Linked DNA regions of Quadrisphaera setariae. The protein of the gene in region 2 interacts with the protein of the main gene of each other region in a pairwise test. Links are inferred from orthologs where the notes say so. Each region holds a gene or a part of one and is shown on either strand. Other genes may lie near its edges. The genes, in order: FMM08_RS20885 and ndk.

The links.
Region 1: the proteins of ndk (region 2) and FMM08_RS20885 interact in binary tests that used the Escherichia coli proteins (3 or more experiments, as listed by UniProt). The link is inferred for Quadrisphaera setariae from one-to-one orthologs.

The regions. Positions count from the first base shown.
Region 1 is NZ_VKAC01000016.1:60,476-63,493, forward strand. The notes cover bases 225-2,940. They hold FMM08_RS20885 (uracil-DNA glycosylase), read right to left. Parts: upstream 2,068-2,940; coding sequence 1,381-2,067; downstream 225-1,380. Other genes in these bases: FMM08_RS20875 (coiled-coil domain-containing protein), read right to left, coding at 225-452; FMM08_RS20880 (SGNH/GDSL hydrolase family protein), read right to left, coding at 527-1,357; FMM08_RS20890 (DUF3263 domain-containing protein), read left to right, coding at 2,113-2,367; FMM08_RS20895 (LytR C-terminal domain-containing protein), read left to right, coding at 2,426-2,940. In the rest of the region: more of FMM08_RS20875, read right to left, coding at 1-224; more of FMM08_RS20895, read left to right, coding at 2,941-3,018. UniProt on the Escherichia coli protein: Excises uracil residues from the DNA which can arise as a result of misincorporation of dUMP residues by DNA polymerase or due to deamination of cytosine.
Region 2 is NZ_VKAC01000003.1:253,272-256,565, reverse strand. What follows is about bases 82-3,073. They hold ndk (nucleoside-diphosphate kinase), read right to left. Parts: upstream 1,805-3,073; coding sequence 1,358-1,804; downstream 82-1,357. Other genes in these bases: FMM08_RS06470 (DUF4233 domain-containing protein), read right to left, coding at 2,558-3,037; FMM08_RS06475 (biliverdin-producing heme oxygenase), read left to right, coding at 1,893-2,561; FMM08_RS06485 (class F sortase), read left to right, coding at 516-1,337; FMM08_RS06490 (DUF4397 domain-containing protein), read left to right, coding at 82-519. Also shown: more of FMM08_RS06490, read left to right, coding at 1-81; FMM08_RS06465 (DUF2283 domain-containing protein), read left to right, coding at 3,130-3,294. UniProt on the Escherichia coli protein: Major role in the synthesis of nucleoside triphosphates other than ATP. The ATP gamma phosphate is transferred to the NDP beta phosphate via a ping-pong mechanism, using a phosphorylated active-site intermediate.

The DNA.
Region 1 (3,018 bases), on a different replicon or contig from region 2:
GCCGCGGCCTCGGTGGCCAGGGCCTGCGACGGCGCCGACGGGGCTGCCACCGGCGGGCGCACCTGTCGGTGCTGCGCCGACGGCGCCGACGGCGCAGCGGCGGGTCCCGACGGCGGCAGCACGACCGGCGAGGGCAGCGAGCGACCGCCGGAGCGCGCGCGCACCGGGAGGTCGTCCAGGTCGGGCACCGGGGCGCGCCGGCTGACCATCTGGGGCTGCGGCGCCTCCGAGGCGACCGCCTCCTCGGGGGAGCGTCCCCAGCGGCGCCGCTCGGAGCGGGGCCGCTGCGGAGCGTCGGGCAGCCCCGAGGTGTCGACGGGCCCGCTCAGGGCGGCGTGCGGGATGCCCGCGGGGGAGGTGGAGCTCAGGAGGCTGCCCTCGGGGACCTCGGGCACCACGGCCGTCGCACCCCCGGCAGCACCGGTGGTCCGCTGCGGCCGGTCCGTCCTCATGCAGCCGATGGTGGCACGCAGCCGCCGTCCGGGACGGGCTTTCGCGCTTCGTCGGAGCGTCGTGTCGCGGCCGGTCAGCGCGCCAGGGGCAGGGGCTCGGGCCGCTTCGGGGCCACGCCGTCGCCGCTCGAGCGCCCCTCGAGGCGCCGCCGCACCCACGGGGCCAGGTGGGCGCGCGCCCAGGCGGCGTCCTGGCCGGCGCGCGCCAGGCGTCCGGGGGAGGGCTGCGGCGGCAGCGGTGAGGCCCACTCCTGCTCGGCCGCCCCCAGATCGCCGCCGTGCAGCCCCCGCACGGTGGCGGCGGCCAGCAGGGCCACCCGCTCGTGGCCCTCCGGCGCCAGGTGGATCCGGTCCGGGGCCCACATCCGCAGGTCGTAGAGGGCGCGCATCGACCACAGGTCCATGACCAGCGCGTCCCAGCGCTGGGCGATGCGCCACAGGTGGAGGTTGAAGGTGGCCACGCGGCCGCGGGTCATGCGCACCACCGGAAGCCCGGCGGGGTCGAAGCCGGCCGCCAGCAGCACCTGGGCTCCGGCGGAGCGGGCGGCGCCCACCGCCTCGTCCAGCGCGGCGGCCAGGGCGTCGACGTCGACGCTGGGTCGCAGGATGTCGTTGCCGCCCGCGCTGATGCTGAGCAGGTCAGGGCCGAGCTCGAGGGCGCGGGGCAGCTGCTCGTCCAGGACCTCCCGCATCCGCTTGCCGCGGACGGCGAGGTTGGCGTACTCCAGGCGCGAGCCCGCGCCGCGCGCGTCGTCGTCGAGCAGCTCGGCGAGCCGGTCGGCCCAGCCGCGGTGGCGTCCGGGGGAGGCCGGGTCGGGGTCGTCGATGCCCTCGGTGAAGGAGTCCCCGACGGCGACGTACCGCCGGTACGTCGGCGCGGGTCCGCGCGCGGGGTCAGCAGCCACCCGCGCACGCTAGCGCTCGTTGCTCAGGGCAGCGACCAGTCGACAGCAGGTGCGCCCTGCGCGCGCAGCGCCTCGTCGACAGCGGTGAACGGGCGCGACCCGTGGAACCCGCGCGAGGCCGACAGCGGGCTCGGGTGCACCCCCGTGATGACGGCGGTCCCGGCCAGCAGGCCGGCGGCGGTCTGCGCGTCCCGCCCCCACAGCACCGACACCAGCGGCCCGCCCCGGGCGGCGAGCGCCCGCACGGCGGCGTCGGTGACGCGCTCCCACCCGAGCCTGCGGTGCGAGCCGGAGTCGCCGGCGCGCACCGTGAGCACCCGGTTGAGCAGCAGCACGCCGCGCTCCGCCCAGGGCGACAGGTCCCCGGTCGAGGGGGCCGGGAGCCCGGTGTCCGCCACGAGCTCCTTGAGCAGGTTGCGCAGCGTCGGCGGCAGCGGCCTCACGTGCGGTGCCACGGAGAAGGCCAGCCCCACCGCGTGGCCGGGCCGGGGGTAGGGGTCCTGGCCGAGCAGCAGCACCCGCACCGCATCGAGCGGCTGCTCGAAGGCGCGCAGCACGTGCTCGGGCGCCGGCAGCACCTCCTCGCCGGCGCCGCGGCGCGCCGCGAGCTCGGCCTCCAGCCGGAGCAGGTCCTCCTCGACCGGGGCGAGGGCGACCCTCCAGCTGGGGTGGACGGCGGCGAGCGGGGACGGCGCGGCGGGGGTCGGCACGGGCCCACGCTGCCCTGCCGCGGCGCGCTCTGCCAGGGTGGGCCGGTGGCGCTGTCGCAGCGGGACCTGGCGGTGCTCGCCCTCGAGCGGCGCACCTTCCGGCGCCGGGGCGAGAAGGAGCAGGCCGTCCGCGACGAGCTGGACATGTCGGCCACCCGCTACTACCAGCGGCTCAACGCCCTCCTCGACGACCCGGAGGCCCTGGCCGCCGACCCGGTGCTGGTCGGCAGGCTCCGTCGCCTGCGCGAGGAGCGCACCGCCGGGCGGGACCTGGACGTCGGCCCCGCCCCCGGGAGCTGACGCGCCGCGTCACCGCGAACCGCCCTCGCGGCGACCTCCGAGCCCGTACCGTCGAGGCGTGAGCTCGCCGTACCCGCGTGACGACTTCGACGCCGTCACCCCGCCGCGCGACGGCCGCCGCGGTGCTCACCGCGCCGCGCCCAAGCGCCCCGGCGGTGTCCTCGCCCCGGTGGTCATCGCCCTGGTCGTCGTGGCCGCCGGAGGCGCCGGCTACGTGGCGCTCACCACGGTGGGGAACCCCGGCTCCAGCGCCAGCGCCGCCCCCGCCGCGGGCGGTGACCAGGCCGCCGCGCAGGACCCGGCCGCCTCCGCCGACCCGGCCGCCGGCGGTGCGCCTCCTGCCGCCTCGCCCGCCTCCTCCCCGGAGGCGCCGCCCAGCGCCAGCCCCACGGCCTCCTCCGAGCGCAGCGCACCGGTCGTCGTCCTCAACGGCACCGGGACCTCCGGACTGGCGGCGAAGAAGGCCGCGCAGGTCGAGGCCGACGGCTGGGAGGTCGCCAGCACCGGCAACGCCACCGCCGCGCAGCGCTCGGCCCACAAGACCACGACCGTGCTGTACCCCACCGCCGCGCTCGAGGGCGCCGCCGAGGCCCTCGCGGCGCAGGTGGGTGCGAAGACCGCGCTCGACGCCCAGGCGCAGGCCGGCTCGCT
Region 2 (3,294 bases):
GGCCTCGGCGACAGCACGGCCCCGCGCCTCTCGGCCATCCAGGACGACCTCGCCTCCCCCGGCCCGGGGACGGCGCGCGTGCGCGTCCTGCCCGCGGCCGAGCCCGGGCAGACCACGGACGTCACGGCCTCGGGCCGCTCGGTCGCCTCCGCCGCCGCCTTCTCCGAGCCCACCGGCTACGTCGACCTGCCCGCCGGGCCGGTGACCTTCGAGGCGTCCACCGGCCAGCGCAAGGCCCAGGAGTCGACCACCCTGGCCGGCGGCAGCGTCTACACGGTGCTCGTCCTGGCCGACGGCACCAGCGGCCTGGAGCTCCGGCCGGTCACCGACGCGACGGGTTCCGGAGTGGTCCCGCAGGGCGGCGCCGCGACCGGTGGCGGCTACCTGGCCGAGCACGCCGGCGGGGCGACCCTCCCGGCGGTCGCGTCCGCGGCAGCCGGCACGGCGGTCGCCGGTGGCGCCCTGGCCGCTGCGCTGGCCCTGGTGCGCCGTCGTCGCGGGGCGATCGCGCAGCGGTGAGCTCCGTCCAGGAGCCGCAGCGCGGGAGCGCACGGCGGGGCCGGCACGCAGCGCCACCTCCCGCGGCTTCCCAGCGGGCCGTGGGGCTGCTCGACGTAGCCCTCCGCCTGCCCGGGCGGTGGGGCACCACCTCGCCCGGCAGCCGCGCGGCGGCAGCCGCGGTCTGCCTCGGCCTGGTCGGGGTGGCGGTCCCCGCCGGGATCGCGGCGCTGCCCCAGGAGCCGGCGGGGGCGCCTTCTGAGCGGACGGCGCTGGTGGCGGCGGCCGCCGCCGGCGCTGCGGGCTCCTCGTCGTCCTCCTCCACCTCGGACGCCGCTGCCGCCGTGCCGGCCCCGGCCGTGGTGCCGCTGTCCGTGACCGCTGTGGCGGCGCCCACGGCGGTGCAGGTGCCCTCGCTCGGCATCTCCTCCGACCTGGTGCGCCTGGGGACCACCGCCGACGGCGCTCTGGAGGTCCCCGCCGACGCCGCGCACGCCGGGTGGTTCGCGCAGGGCGTGGCGCCGGGCGCCGTGGGGCCGGCCGTCATCGCCGGTCACGTCGACTCCCGCAGCGGGCCCGGCGTCTTCGCCAGGCTGTCCCAGGTCGCGCAGGGTGCGCAGGTGGAGGTGCGGCGGGCGGACGGCAGCACCGCCGTCTTCGTGGTCACCGGGGTCCAGCAGGTGGCCAAGGACGCCTTCCCCACGCAGGCCGTCTACGGCCCGGTGGCCGGTCCGGAGCTGCGCCTCATCACCTGTGGCGGGGCCTTCGACGAGAGCACCCGCCACTACGTCGACAACGTGGTCGTCTACGCCCGGCTGGCGCAGACGACCACGTCGTAGCTCCGCCTCTCAGCGGCGGCTCACAGGGACGGGAACCAGATCCCGATCTCACGGGCGGCGGACTCCGGCGAGTCCGAGCCGTGCACGAGGTTCTGCTGGACCTTCAGGCCCCAGTCGCGGCCGAGGTCGCCGCGGATGGTGCCGGGGGCGGCGGTGGTCGGGTCGGTCGTGCCGGCCAGGGAGCGGAACCCCTCGATGCAGCGCTCGCCCTCGACGACCACGGCCACGAGCGGCCCGGAGGCCATGAACTCCAGCAGCGGCGCGTAGAAGGGCTTGCCCTCGTGCTCGGCGTAGTGGGCGCTCAGCTCGGTCTGCGTGGCCTCGCGCTGCTGCAGGGCGACGATGCGGTAGCCCTTCGCCTCGATGCGCGCCAGGACGGCGCCGGTGAGGCCGCGGCGGACGCCGTCGGGCTTCACGAGGACGAGGCTGCGCTCGGTGGTCGACGCGGTGGTCGGCTCAGTGCTCACGGCCCGGACCCTAGCGGCGCGCCGCTGCGGGGCCGACCTGGGCGCACCCTCGCGGGTGAGCAGGGCGGCGCCGGGAGAGCATGGGGACGTGGACGACGACGCGGGCCGCAGCGCCGACGAGGGCTTCGCTGCTCGCCTGCGGCGGGAGACGGCCGAGGCGCACGGTGCGGCGGAGCGCTCGCCCTTCATGGAGGAGCTGCTCTCCGGGTCGCTGGGACCGGCGGCGCTGACGACCTTCCTCGCTCAGGTGCACCACCTGTACGCCGTGCTGGAGCCCGCGGTCGACGCGGCGCGCGACGACGTCGTCGTCGCCCCCTTCGCCGACGACCGCCTGCGGCGGCTGCCGGCCGTCTCGGCAGACCTGCGCGCCCACGCCGGTGAGGGCTGGCGCGAGCACCTCGTGCCGCTGCCGGCCGCCGAGCGGTACGCCGAGCGGCTGCGGCAGGTGGCGACGTGGCCGGCGGGCCTGGTGACCCACCACTACCTGCGCTACCTCGGCGACCTGTCCGGCGGGCAGGTGGTGCGGCGCCTGCTGGCGCGGGCGTACGGCTGGCCGGAGGCGGAGCTGCGCTCGTGGGACTTCCCCGGCGTCCCCTCGCCCAAGCGGTACCGCGACCACTACCGGTCGCTGCTGGACGCCGCGCCCTGGGACGAGGCGGAGCGCGGCCGCGTGGTCGAGGAGGCCCGCCGGGGCTACCGGCTCAACGAGGAGCTGTTCGACGACCTCAGCGCGCGGCTTCCGGAGTGGCGTCGCTAGCGCTGCTGCTCGGCGAGCTGCACGGCCCAGCGCCGCCGGTCGGTGTCGATGCGCCGGCCGATGGAGACCAGCCACCACCACAGCGCCGCGAAGCCGACCGCCACGACGAGGGCCGCGACGCCCGCCTCGAGCACGACCAGCGCGAGCGAGACGCCGACGGCGACCAGGAGCACCTGCACCGCGTTCCCGACGACCACCCCGCGCGCGCTGCGCGCGGTGCCGCTCGCCAGGACGCAGACGACGACGATCACCAGCCCGACGCCCCACACCCAGCCCCGGCCCACGCCCTGGTCGGGCAGGAACGCGGCCGCCACCATGGTGCCGAACAGGACGGCGAAGGCCTCCAGCAGCAGCGTCGTGGAGGCCAGGCGCGCCGTCATCGTGGGCGGCGGCACCGTCAGCTCGCCCTGCTGCACCTGCCCCTGACCCGACGTCCGACCCTCGGGCGCGCTCGACTGCTGGGGGCTGTCAGACACGCCTGCAGCCTACGTCGCCCCTCCCCCCACCCCGACGGTCGAGGAACGCACGCACACCGATCGGGCCCGCGGGTGGGTTCTACGCTCCGCTCGTGCCCCTCCCCCGGATCCTCCTCGAGCAGCGGGCGACGTACGACGCCGAGGTCGACGCCGCCTACCTGTACCTCGTCGACGAGATCGCCGACGGCGCGGCCACCACCCAGCGGGTCGTCGAGGTCCCGGGCGCGGGCGAGGTGGTCCTGGACTTCGACGACGAC